Regions from separate parts of the Enterobacter sp. UPMP701 genome, predicted to be linked through region 3. Evidence: predicted binding sites of a transcription regulator. Region 3 holds the regulator's gene; each other region holds the start of a gene.

Region 1 (4,331 bases), on a different contig from region 3:
TTGCAGTCAGCTCTTCCATGCTGGCAGCAGTCTCTTCGAGCGAGGAGGCCTGCTCTTCGGTACGGGCGGAAAGATCGTTGCTTCCGGCGGCGATTTCACCCGCGCCGGTGTAGATGGAGTCGGTGCTGCCGCGTACGGCGCTGACGGTCGTCACCAGCGACTGCTGCATCTCATGCAGACCAGCAGCCAGCTGACCCATCTCATTACGGCCAGAGAGGGCGATATTCTGTGTCAGGTCGCCTCCCGCAATGGCGCGAATATGGTTCATGATGGTGTTGAGCGGCTTTAACAGCAGGTGCTGTAAACCCTGCCAGATCACCACCAGCACGGCGATAACGGCCAGGAAAATGGTTGCCAGCGTCCACTGCATCTGCGTGAAGCTGCTCTGGTTTTCTTCGGTAGCCGCCTTCAGCAGCGTGTTGTTCTCGGCGCGCCAGCGGTTATAGACCGCTTCCATGTCGTCCTGGGCCTGCTGAGCGTCCAGATCGCCGTAGGCCTGGTAGTTGTCGGCACGCAGGTACTCAATCGACAAACGCATCACCTCGTGCATCTGATTCCATGACTTCTGCATCTCGTCGGTTAATGCCGCATTCTGGCCGTTAACCTGCGGCATTTTCTGCCATTCTTTGTTATAGGCTTCAGCTTTAGCCAGCGAGTCGCCTGCGGTGCCAAGCAGTTTGTTAATTGCGGCAAGGGACGCCGGGTCGCGCTGGTTCTTCAGGTAGCGGATCGCCACGCGGGTGACGGTAACGCGTGTTTTCACCAGCGTGTTCACGCTGTCGCTCAGGCTTTCCTGCTGGGCATTCAGCACGCCGGAGTTCTGAAAGTTATGGCGATCGTTGTTGACGGCAGAGTAGAACAACCCTCCCGTGACAACTTGCAGCAGACAGAATATGGTGAGGGCAAAGATAATACCGGTAATCACGTGCAGATTTTTCAGCATAGCGGTCGTCCGTTAAAAAGATGCAGAGGTACACTCATACTATCGTCGTATAAAATTTAAACTTTAATTTAACTCGCGCTTAACTAAGGGCTCCGGTGAGGAACCTGTTGTAAATCCGGATCATTTTTATGAGGAAGGTCAACATGAGCAGCATTGATAAAAGCGGAACGTACGCGCTCGGAACGCGGACGGTTAAACGACTGGGCTACGGCGCGATGCAGCTTGCCGGGCCGGGCGTATTTGGCCCTCCGAAGGATAAGCAAGCCGCGCTGGAGGTGTTACGCGAAGCCGTGGCGGCCGGGGTGAACCATATTGATACCAGCGATTTTTACGGCCCGCATGTGACGAATCAGCTGATCTGTGAGGCGCTTCATCCTTACCGGGACGATCTCACCCTCGTCACTAAGATCGGCGCCCGTCGCGACGACAAAGGTGCCTGGCTGCCGGCCTTTTCCGCGCAGGAACTGACCCAGGCGGTGCATGACAACCTGCGCAACCTGAAGCTGGATGTGCTGGACGTGGTGAATCTGCGGATCATGTTCAGTGCACATGGCCCTGCAGAAGGATCGATCGCGGAACCGCTTTCCACCCTCGCAGCGCTACAGCAGCAAGGGCTGGTGCGCCACATTGGCCTGAGCAACGTCACGGCCACGCAGGTGGCGGAAGCGCGGAAGATGGTGCAGGTGGTCTGCGTGCAGAACATGTACAACATTGTGAACCGTGGCGATGACGCGCTGGTGGATTTACTGGCGCAGCAGGGGATCGCGTATGTACCGTTCTTCCCGTTAGGAGGCTTTACGCCACTGCAATCTTCCGGCCTGCAGGCCGTCGCGGATTCTCTGGGGGCTACGGCGATGCAGGTTGCGCTGGCGTGGTTGCTGCAACGTTCTCCAAATATCCTGCTGATCCCCGGCACCTCTTCGGTGGCGCATCTGCGGCAAAACCTCGCGGCGGGAGAACTGCAGTTACCGCCCGCAGCGCTGGAAAAACTGAACGCGCTGATGGACTAATTACGACATGGGCAAAGCCGGAAGGGTACTTTCGGGCTTTGCTTTTTCAGGCTTCTCGTTGACTTATCTGTCTGTGAAGCGCTAATGCTTCCGCCACAATTTCCTGCTTGCTTTTACGCGTCTCAAAGGCGGTGATTCTGATGTATTCCATCAGGTCAGCCTCAATGCGGGCGCTGAACATTTTGAGATCGGCCTCCTTGGCTAAACCGCGTGCAACGCGCTTGTCAGGATAGTCACGAGCTGGCACAGGAAACGTCCTCCGGGAAGTCTTAATAATTCGTGCGATGAATATGCTTTTTTATCAGACAAAAGTCAATGTGTAGTGTTTAGGTAGTGATTTTATTTCGTCCACTTGCGTATAAGTGATAAGGAAGTGATTGAGTGGTGACTTGTTTGTGACTTTTGCGTTGGATTATTAAAAATCATAGAGCGGGTGACCCGCTGTGGATGTTGCCAAATAAAATCCGCTCAAACTTCAACGCGTTTGGGTTCGCTTCCGGAAATGACCTTGATCCTTGCCCATAATCCGTAATACTGTATTTACATACAGTATTTGGCGAGAAAGGCATTTATGGACACTCTCTTTTCTTATCACTCAAAGCAACACCTTGAATTACCTTTATATCTTGAGCGTGTTGCCTGTGGCTTTCCAAGCCCTGCGCAGGATTATGTGGAAGATCGTCTCGATCTTAACCGGCTGGCGGTCAGGCACCCCAGCGCGACCTACTTTATCAAAGTGAGCGGGGACTCCATGATCGGCGCGGGGATTAGCGACGGCGATCTGCTGGTGGTTGACCGCTCGTTAAATGCTGAACATGGGGACATTGTTGTGGCGTCGGTCGGCGGTGAGTTTACGGTAAAAGAGCTACAGACCCGCCCGGTTCTGCGGCTGCTGCCGCGTAATGCCCGCTATCAGCCGATTGCCTTTCAGTCCGAAGAGGAGCTGCAAATCTTCGGCGTCGTCACCCACACTCTCAAAACGCATAAACATGTTCGCGCTGGTTGATGTAAATAGCTTCTATGCCTCCTGCGAAAGGGTGTTTCGCCCCGATCTGGTGAATAAGCCCATCGTGGTGGTGTCCAACAACGACGGCTGTATTATTTCGCTGTCGCGGGAGGCAAAGCAGTTTGGCATAAAAATGGGGGTGCCCTATTTTAAATTCAAAGAGAAGGGGTACCCGTCGCGGGTTTACGTTTTCAGCTCGCACTATGCGCTGTATGCCGCTGGCTGCATTCGGTCATCAGATGCGCACGCAGGTTTTTAAAAACACCGGGTTAACCGTTGGCGTCGGGATTGCGCCGACCAAAACGCTGGCGTTATACAGTGATCAATATTTTTTGCATGAGAGTCACAGATGCTGGCTTTTCTACATGTGCTACCAGCATATTCTGCAACGCAGAGTCGCAGGATATGCGAATCAAGGGAGCGTTACTTAAGATGCTAATAACAAAGGAACTCGAGAGAAAACTGATCTTGGCCCGCTATTTCCGGACAGCTTTTGTAGCTTACGTTAACGATGCCCGCTGCCGGGTGTGAAATCATTCATTCAGAAAAAGCCAGCGGCAGCAGCCGGGACGGACTACACGTTGAACTCCCCCATCAGGAGGAGCCAGATATTTTATGTATGGTTGGAATACCGCTACGTTCAGCGAACGTAGCGTATCGTAAAACTGTACAAAAGCTAAATCGTATTCCCTATAGAAGTACAGGGTTTTGTGTCAAACAATCAGAATGTCCAGCGGACGCCGCCCGTATAGTTCCAGCCTTTGGTGCCGTTACTGTCAAGCTCCTTGCGGTAATCCACCTCGGCATACAGCGACAGATCGTTTTTAAAGGTGACGGTTCCACCACCGCCCAGTTCACCCATCTGGCCAAATTTACCGCTGGTAAAGGTATGGCTGATGGCAACGTTTTCGGCACCAATGGTCGTTTTGGCTTCGCTCCCCCAACCGCGATAATAGTTTGCGCGTAGATACGGCGTGTACTGACGTCCGGCATCATCCGTCCAGGTACGGTCGGCACGTACGCCTGCACGGCCAATCGTCTGGCTATAGTCTTTATACTCTACCGTCGTGGTGTCCTTGTCGGTGAAGTTGTCCATATCGATGCGGGTATACATCAGCTGCGCCTGAGGCTCCAGCTTCCAGCCATTATCAAACTGGAACGGATAGCCGCTTTCCAGCGAGGCGCTCCAGCTTTTTCCTTTCGGTGAAGCCACGGCGTGCTGACGCTGGATATCCGTGCTGCCACGGTGTCTGTCAAAGGACAGCACGCCGTCCATATAGAAGCCGTTCTGCCGCTGCCAGGTCATGTAGAGCGCAATGCTGTTGCTGTCAAATGAGGTTGAGCTGAAACCGTCTGCGGCATCCGGACGGAC
Region 2 (4,331 bases), on a different contig from region 3:
TGATCTGGCTGATTCGTACGTTGAAGCCTGAACAGCAGGAAAAGGAGTAACCGACAATGGCTCATTACCTGAGTTTATTTGTGCGCGCGGTGTTTGTTGAAAACATGGCGCTCGCCTTCTTCCTGGGCATGTGTACCTTCCTGGCCGTTTCTAAAAAGGTCTCGACGGCATTTGGCCTGGGTGTGGCGGTCACCGTTGTGCTGGGGCTTTCGGTTCCGATTAACAACCTGGTGTTCAATTTCGTGCTGCGGGACAGCGCGCTGGTGGAGGGGGTTGATCTCAGCTTCCTTAACTTCATCACCTTCATCGGGGTGATTGCGGCGCTGGTGCAAATCCTGGAGATGATCCTCGATAAGTATTTCCCGTCGCTGTACAACGCGCTGGGGATCTTCCTGCCGCTGATCGCGGTGAACTGCGCCATCTTCGGTGGCGTCTCGTTTATGGTTCAGCGCGATTACAACTTCAGTGAATCGGTTGTGTATGGTTTCGGTTCCGGTATCGGCTGGATGCTGGCGATTGTCACCATGGCGGGGATCCGTGAAAAAATGAAATATGCCAACGTGCCTGCGGGTCTACGCGGCTTAGGGATCACCTTTATCACCACCGGCCTGATGGCGTTGGGCTTTATGTCCTTCTCCGGTGTGCAGCTATAAGGGCTAACAGATGGAAATTATTCTTGGCGTGGTGATGTTCACGCTGATAGTACTGGTGCTGTCAGGGCTTATTCTGGCGGCGCGTGCAAAACTGGTCAATTCCGGCGACGTGGTCATTGATATCAATGACGATCCGCAGAATCAGATCCGCACGCCAGCAGGCGATAAGCTGCTTAATACGCTCTCGGGCAATGGGATTTTTGTCTCATCAGCCTGCGGCGGCGGTGGCTCGTGCGGACAGTGCCGTGTGACGGTGAAAGAAGGGGGCGGTGATATTCTGCCTACTGAACTGTCGCATATCACGAAGCGTGAAGCGAAAGAGGGCTGCCGTCTGGCCTGCCAGGTTGCGGTGCGCCAGAACATGAAGATTGAGCTGCCGGAAGAGATCTTCGGCGTGAAAAAATGGGAGTGCGAGGTTATCTCTAACGATAACAAAGCCACGTTCATTAAAGAGCTCAAACTGCGTGTCCCTGAAGGGGAGAGCGTTCCATTCCGGGCGGGAGGCTATATCCAGATTGATTGCCCGGCACACACCGTGGCGTATGCCGACTTCGATGTGCCTGAAGAGTACCGGGCCGACTGGGATAAATTTAATCTCTTCCGCTTTGTTTCCGAGGTCAAAGAGCCCGCGCTGCGCGCCTATTCCATGGCTAACTACCCGGAAGAGAAGGGCATTATTATGCTCAACGTGCGTATCGCCACGCCGCCACCGAATGTGCCTGATGCACCGCCGGGCGTGATGTCATCATACATCTGGTCCCTCAAGCCGGGTGACAAAGTGACGATCTCCGGTCCATTCGGTGAGTTCTTTGCTAAAGATACCGACGCGGAAATGGTCTTTATCGGCGGCGGTGCGGGTATGGCTCCGATGCGTTCGCACATTTTCGACCAGCTCAAACGTCTTAGCAGCAAGCGTAAAATTAGCTTCTGGTACGGCGCGCGCTCGCTGCGAGAAATGTTCTACGACGACGAGTTTGAACAGCTGGCGCGTGAGAATCCGAACTTTACCTTCCACGTGGCGCTTTCCGATCCGCAGCCGGAAGATAACTGGACGGGCTATACGGGGTTCATCCACAACGTGCTGTATGAGAACTACCTCAAACAGCATCCGGCACCGGAAGATTGCGAGTTCTATATGTGTGGTCCACCAATGATGAACGCCGCCGTGATCAAGATGCTTAAAGATCTCGGTGTGGAAGATGAGAACATCCTCCTTGATGATTTCGGAGGCTGATTATGCTGACCTTTCTGGCAACCTTTGCGGTGTTTTTGCTGGTAATCTTTGGCATGTCATTAGGCTGGATCATCAAGCGTAAAAGCATTCAGGGCAGCTGTGGAGGCATCTCATCCATCGGAATGGAAAAAGTGTGCGATTGTCCGGAGCCGTGCGATGCGCGGAAAAAGCGGATGGCTCGCGAGCAGCAACGCATTATTTAGTTTTCCTGGTCGGGTAAGGCACCCCGCCACCCGACAATTCCTGCGCACCCTTCTCAACCCTCATTTGTTTACTGTATACTTATCCAGTGATGAGTGAGGGCTTACTATGCGCAAAATAATCCATGTCGATATGGACTGCTTTTTTGCCGCAGTGGAGATGCGTGACAACCCGGCGCTGCGGGATATTCCCATCGCCATTGGCGGCAGCCGCGTTCAGCGCGGTGTGATCAGCACCGCCAACTATCCTGCACGCAAATTTGGCGTGCGCAGCGCCATGCCGACGGCAATGGCGCTGAAACTTTGCCCGCACCTTACTCTTTTGCCAGGGCGCTTTGACGCCTATAAAGAAGCCTCAAACCATATACGCGAAATCTTCTCCCGCTACACCTCACTGATTGAACCGCTTTCGCTGGACGAAGCCTATCTGGACGTCACCGACAGCCTGCATTGTCACGGCTCCGCTACCCTGATGGCGCAGGAGATCCGCCAGACCATTTTCAACGAGCTGAATCTCACCGCGTCGGCAGGCGTCGCGCCGGTAAAATTTCTCGCCAAAATTGCTTCCGATTTAAATAAACCCAACGGCCAGTACGTCATCACCCCTGAAGAGGTCCCGGCGTTTTTAAAAACGCTGCCGCTTGGCAAAATCCCCGGCGTAGGCAAAGTCTCCGCCGCGAAGCTGGAAAGTATGGGGTTACGCACCTGCGAAGATGTGCAGCGAAGCGACCTGGCTATGCTGCTCAAGCGCTTTGGGAAGTTTGGCCGCGTGCTGTGGGAGCGCAGTCAGGGCATTGACGACCGCGATGTAAACAACGAACGGCTTCGTAAATCGGTCGGGGTTGAGCGCACGCTGAGCGAAGACATCCATGACTGGTCGGAATGCGAAACCATTATTACGGAACAGCTCTATCCGGAGCTGGAGCGACGCCTGATCAAAGTAAAGCCTGATTTACTGATTGCCCGACAGGGCATCAAGCTGAAATTTAACGACTTTCAGCAGACGACGCAGGAGCACGTCTGGCCGCGCCTGAACAAAGAAGATCTTATCGCAACGGCGAAAAAGGCGTGGGAAGAACGACGAGGCGGACGAGGGGTGAGGCTGGTGGGACTGCACGTCACGCTGCTGGATCCGCAGCTGGAGCGTCAGCTGGTTTTGGGATTGTAGATTGCACTCATCGTAGGCCCGGCAAGCGTAGCGCCGCCGGGCAACAGACGACAAATTACTTCGCAGGGATCGCCTTCAGCAGTTCCGTCAACAGCGTCCAGTAATGGCCGACGCTTTCAATATGAACCTGCTCATCCGGAGAGTGTGGACCGGTAATGGTTGGCCCGATGGAGACCATGTCCATGTCCGGATACGGTTTTTTGAACAGACCACATTCCAGACCCGCGTGAATAACCTGAATGTTCGGGGTGCTGTTGAACAGACGCTGGTAAGTTTCACGCACCAGCGCCATCACCGGAGAGCTTGCATCCGGCTGCCAGCCAGGATAGCTGCCTTTAGCGGAGGTTTTCGCACCGGCCAGCGTGCCCAGGGATTCCAGCATGCTCACCACGTACTCTTTACCGCTGTCGATCAGAGAACGAATCAGACAGATGATCTCTGCGCTGTCGTCGCTCATGGTTACCACGCCTACGTTCAGGGAGGTTTCCACTACGCCTTTCGCTACGTCAGAGTTGCGAATAACGCCGTTTGGCGTCGCGTTCAGCAGTTGAACGAAGCTGTCGCGAGACTGCGCGGTCAGGGCGGTTTTATCCGTAGACACGGATTCCAGCACCACGGTCAGGTTCTTCTCTTTCGCCGACAGTTCGTTTTTCAGGATATCCAGGTAGATGCTGGAGAGTTTTTTCAGCTCGTCCGCTTTCGCCGCTGGCACCGCCACGGTGGCAAAGGCTTCGCGTGGGATCGCGTTGCGCAGGGTACCGCCATTGAAGTCCACCAGACGCAGGTTCAGCTCGGTCGCGTGGCCCGCCAGGAAGCGTGCCAGCAGTTTGTTGGCGTTACCCAGACCCAGGTGAATATCTCCGCCGGAGTGACCACCTTTCAGCCCTTTCAGCGTCAGCTTGAAGGTCTGGAAGCCCGCAGGAATCGCTTCGCGGGACAGCGGCAGGGTAGAGATGAAATCAATCCCGCCCGCGCAGCCCATGTAGATCTCACCTTCTTCTTCGGAGTCGGTGTTGATCAGGATGTCCGCCTGCAGCCAGTTGGCCTGCAGACCAAACGCGCCGTCCATGCCCGCT
Region 3 (4,331 bases):
ACGCACCATCAGTTCGGACGCGATGCCGTTCACCGTTGGCGTCAGCCAGGCCGGACGAACCGCTTCGATAGGGTCGATGGATTCGCGCCACTCCGGAACGTGATGGTTCAGATACGTCATCAGCGGCATTGGCTCGCCAAAGTTGACGTAGCCCTGGCCCAGGTTACGTAGCTTGCTCAGGCCGCGCAGCATCTGCGGCAGGCTCTCTTTCTCTTTGGTCGCGCCGCGCAACTCTTTCGCGTAGGTGCCCACTTCCATCACGTGCTCATAGCCTATATAGATCGGCACAAGCGTGATCGGGCGCGTACCGCCGCGCAGCATCGCCTGGATGGTCATCGACAGCGTGCCGGTCTTCGGATCGAGCAGACGACCGGTACGGGAACGACCGCCCTCCACGAAGTACTCTACGGAATAGCCGCGGCTGAACAGTTCACCCAGATACTCGCGGAACACCGTGGAGTAGAGTTTGTTGCCCTTAAAGGTACGGCGAATAAAGAACGCACCCAGACGGCGGAAAATCGGACCTGCTGGCCAGAAGTTCAGGTTAATACCGGCAGCGATATGCGGCGGTACCAGCCCCTGGTGATAAAGCACGTAGGAGAGAAGCAGGTAGTCCATGTGGCTGCGGTGGCAGGGCACATAGACAATCTCATGGCCATCGTGCGCCAGCTGACGTACACGCTCAGCGTTATGCACGTTGATACCCTGATACAGGCGGTTCCAGGTAAAGCCGAGAATACGATCGGAAAGACGAATCATCTCGTAAGAGAAGTTCGCTGCGATCTCTTCCATCAGCGCAATGGCGTTCTGCTGGGCTTTCTCATGCGAAATTTTCTTGCTGCGCGCTTCGTCTTCAACGGCGCGGGCAATCGCTTTAGAGGCCAGCAGCTTGTTGAAGAGGTCCTGACGCGCCGGGAGGCGCGGCCCTACGGCCGCCAGACGCTGACGGGCGAAGTGCATACGCGCCACGCGCGCCAGTTTTTGCGCGATGATCTTATCGGTGCCGTGCTCGTCCGCCATTCGGCGCAGCGAAACGGAAGGGGAGAAACGCACAAAGCTGTCGCGTCCCAGCCAGGAGACAGCGAAGAACTTCTGGATGCCGTTAAGCATGCGCAGCGGCGGGTTCTCTTCGCCTTTTTCGCGGCCCGGACGGCGGCCAAACATTACCGATACCGGCACCATCTGCACATCCAGGTCAGGATTGCTGCGGTGCAGGTCGAGATAGTCGTGGAACAGCTTGATGGACTCTTCTTTCGGCGTGTAATAGGTAAACACGCGCGGCCCGCCGTGAATGAACACGTAGCGCGGCAGCAAAGTACCGTCAACTTCCAGCGGTTCAAGCGGGTCGGGTAAATCATGCGCCAGACACTGGGCGCGAAGCGTCAGCAGGTCTGCCTTCGAGTTATAAGGCAAAACATACATAATAGGGCGCGACGTATCGAGCCCCAGTTCCAGCGCGGGTTCTGCTGGGATAGACTTGCTTTTTACCAGTATGCTTAATGGTAAATTAAGTAATTTGTAGTAAATTCGTGGCCAGCCGGACATAAACGATGTAAAGCCTCTGGTTAATAATGCAATTGCGGCGCAAGGATAACAGAAAGCGCGCAAAATTTCTGTTGTTACCCGTCATACTTCAGGCGGCAGCGAAACGCGCTACGCCTTCTGTTACTGACGCTCTTTTTCAAAAAAGGTTCTTTTAATGGCCAATAATACCACTGGGTTAACGCGTATCATCAAAGCTGCCGGCTATTCATGGAAAGGTTTCCGTGCCGCCTGGGTTAATGAAGCTGCTTTTCGCCAGGAAGGGGTCGCCGCTATCGTCGCGGTTATCATCGCCTGTTTCCTTGATGTAGATGCCATTACCCGCGTGCTTCTCATCGGTTCCGTACTTCTGGTGATGATAGTGGAAATTCTCAATAGCGCTATTGAGGCCGTGGTCGACCGGATCGGCTCTGATTTTCACGAGCTCTCTGGCCGCGCGAAAGATATGGGCTCCGCCGCTGTCCTGCTGGCGATTATCACCGCAGCCATTACCTGGGTCACGCTGCTTTGGTCACATTTCCGATGAGCCTCGAGGAATAATTAAGTCCCTGGTTTTTTGTGCAGTTTTTGGTTCCAAAATCGCCTTTGACTGTATATACTCACAGCATAACTGTATATACACCCAGGGGGCGGAATGAAAGCATTAACGACCAGGCAGCAAGAGGTGTTTGATCTCATTCGGGATCATATCGGCCAGACGGGTATGCCACCCACGCGTGCGGAAATCGCTCAGCGTCTGGGCTTCCGTTCTCCGAATGCTGCCGAGGAACACCTGAAAGCGCTGGCGCGTAAGGGTGTGATTGAGATTGTGTCAGGCGCGTCGCGTGGTATCCGCCTGCTGGTGGAAGAAGAGACGGGCATTCCGCTGATAGGCCGTGTTGCTGCAGGTGAACCGCTGCTGGCACAACAGCATATAGAAGGTCACTACCAGGTCGATCCTGGCATGTTCAAACCGAGTGCTGATTTCCTGCTGCGTGTCAGCGGGATGTCCATGAAAGACATCGGTATCCTGGACGGCGATCTGCTGGCCGTTCACAAAACGCAGGATGTACGTAACGGCCAGGTGGTGGTCGCGCGTATTGATGATGAAGTCACCGTTAAGCGTTTGAAAAAACAGGGTAACACTGTTCAGTTGCTGCCCGAAAACAGCGAATTCACTCCGATTGTGGTCGATCTCCGCGAACAGAGCTTCTCTATTGAAGGTCTGGCTGTTGGCGTGATTCGTAACGGTGAATGGCTGTAATCTCTTTCTGACAGGCTACAGTTCAGCTGTAGCCTGCTTCATTTACCCTTCCCGGTATTTCTCATGTCACTGCTGACGGCATCTGATAAGGCATTGTGGCGTCTTGCCCTGCCGATGATTTTTTCCAATATCACCGTGCCCTTGCTGGGGCTGGTCGACACGGCCGTTATTGGTCATCTCGATTCCCCTGTTTATCTTGGCGGCGTGGCGATTGGTGCAACCGCAACCAGCTTCCTGTTTATGCTGCTGCTCTTTTTGCGGATGAGTACCACCGGGCTCACGGCACAGGCGTATGGTGCAAAAGACCCGTTACGCCTGGCTCGCGCGCTGGTGCAGCCGTTGATTCTGGCGCTTGGCGCGGGGGCGCTGATTGTTTTACTGCGCACGCCTCTGATAGACCTTGCGCTCCATATTGTTGGCGGCAGCGAGGCTGTGCTGGAGCAGGCGCGACGCTTCCTCGAAATCCGTTGGCTCAGTGCGCCTGCCTCGCTGGCTAATCTCGTTCTGCTTGGGTGGCTACTGGGGGTGCAGTACGCCCGTGCGCCCGTGATTTTGCTGGTCGTGGGAAACCTTCTCAACATTGCGCTCGATCTCTGGCTGGTGATAGGCCTGTGTATGGACGTGCGCGGGGCGGCACTGGCGACGGCGATTGCCGAATACGGAACCTTATTCATTGGGCTGTGGATGGTCTGGCGCGTGCTGGCTCTGCGCGGGATATCCCTTGTCATGATGAAAACCGCATGGCGCGGCAATATCCGTAAACTGCTGGCGCTCAACCGTGACATCATGCTGCGCTCGCTTCTGCTACAGCTCTGTTTTGGCGCGTTGACGGTTTTTGGCGCCCGTCTTGGGCCAGAGATTGTCGCGGTGAATGCGGTCCTGATGACATTGCTGACGTTTACCGCCTACGCGCTGGACGGCTTCGCCTATGCCGTTGAGGCCCATTCAGGGCAGGCGTACGGTGCGCGTGAAAGCGGCCAGCTTCGTGAGGTATGGCGCGCGGCGTGCCGTCAGTCGGGCCTGGTCGCGCTGGCGTTCGCACTGATTTACGCCTGCTTTGGTCGCGACATTATTGCATTACTCACTTCGCTCCCGTCTTTACGCGAACTTGCGGGCCACTACATCGTCTGGCAGGTGATTTTGCCGGTGGTAGGCGTCTGGTGTTATCTGCTGGACGGCATGTTTATCGGTGCAACGCGCGGCGCGGAAATGCGCAACAGTATGGCGATCGCGGCGGCGGGGTTTGGTCTGACGCTGCTGACGCTTCCCTGGCTGGGTAATCACGGTTTGTGGCTGGCGCTTGCGGTATTCCTCTCCCTGCGCGGCCTGTCGCTTGCCTTTATCTGGCATCGTCACTGGCAAAATAATACCTGGCTTCCATCCCGTTACGATATATCGTGACGGTTAAAGATTCCGAATATGAAATCAACTGCCGAATCCTTAACTACAATAATTATTACGTCCAGCAGAAAAGAACGTAACGGACGTTACGACCCGACGCTTAACTAAGAGGACACGATGATGAATAAAGACGAAATCGGCGGCA

What was found. Region 3 encodes LexA, which represses DNA repair genes until DNA is damaged. Its sites were predicted from a motif close to TNCTGTATGTACATACAGNA; they were not measured.
Region 1: the regulator LexA is predicted to act here: its motif matches at 2,486-2,505, upstream of umuD (translesion error-prone DNA polymerase V autoproteolytic subunit).
Region 2: the regulator LexA is predicted to act here: its motif matches at 2,160-2,179, upstream of dinB (DNA polymerase IV).

The regions. Positions count from the first base shown of each region.
Region 1 covers NZ_JBSKJN010000001.1:594,122-598,452, forward strand. The annotation lists gene tcp (methyl-accepting chemotaxis citrate transducer) at 1-943, opposite strand, end outside; gene ACWKXT_RS02920 (aldo/keto reductase family oxidoreductase) at 1,087-1,953, shown strand; gene ACWKXT_RS02925 (hypothetical protein) at 2,000-2,200, opposite strand; gene umuD (translesion error-prone DNA polymerase V autoproteolytic subunit) at 2,525-2,959, shown strand; partial or broken gene ACWKXT_RS02935 (Y-family DNA polymerase) at 2,943-3,270, shown strand; gene ACWKXT_RS02940 (autotransporter outer membrane beta-barrel domain-containing protein) at 3,681-4,331, opposite strand, start outside.
Region 2 covers NZ_JBSKJN010000002.1:593,677-598,007, reverse strand. The annotation lists gene ACWKXT_RS08555 (NADH:ubiquinone reductase (Na(+)-transporting) subunit D) at 1-50, shown strand, start outside; gene nqrE (NADH:ubiquinone reductase (Na(+)-transporting) subunit E) at 57-653, shown strand; gene nqrF (NADH:ubiquinone reductase (Na(+)-transporting) subunit F) at 664-1,887, shown strand; gene nqrM ((Na+)-NQR maturation NqrM) at 1,890-2,090, shown strand; gene dinB (DNA polymerase IV) at 2,197-3,255, shown strand; gene pepD (cytosol nonspecific dipeptidase) at 3,311-4,331, opposite strand, start outside.
Region 3 covers NZ_JBSKJN010000011.1:69,688-74,018, reverse strand. The annotation lists gene plsB (glycerol-3-phosphate 1-O-acyltransferase PlsB) at 1-1,545, opposite strand, end outside; gene ACWKXT_RS19610 (diacylglycerol kinase) at 1,700-2,068, shown strand; gene lexA (transcriptional repressor LexA) at 2,177-2,785, shown strand; gene dinF (MATE family efflux transporter DinF) at 2,849-4,186, shown strand; gene ACWKXT_RS19595 (CsbD family protein) at 4,307-4,331, shown strand, end outside.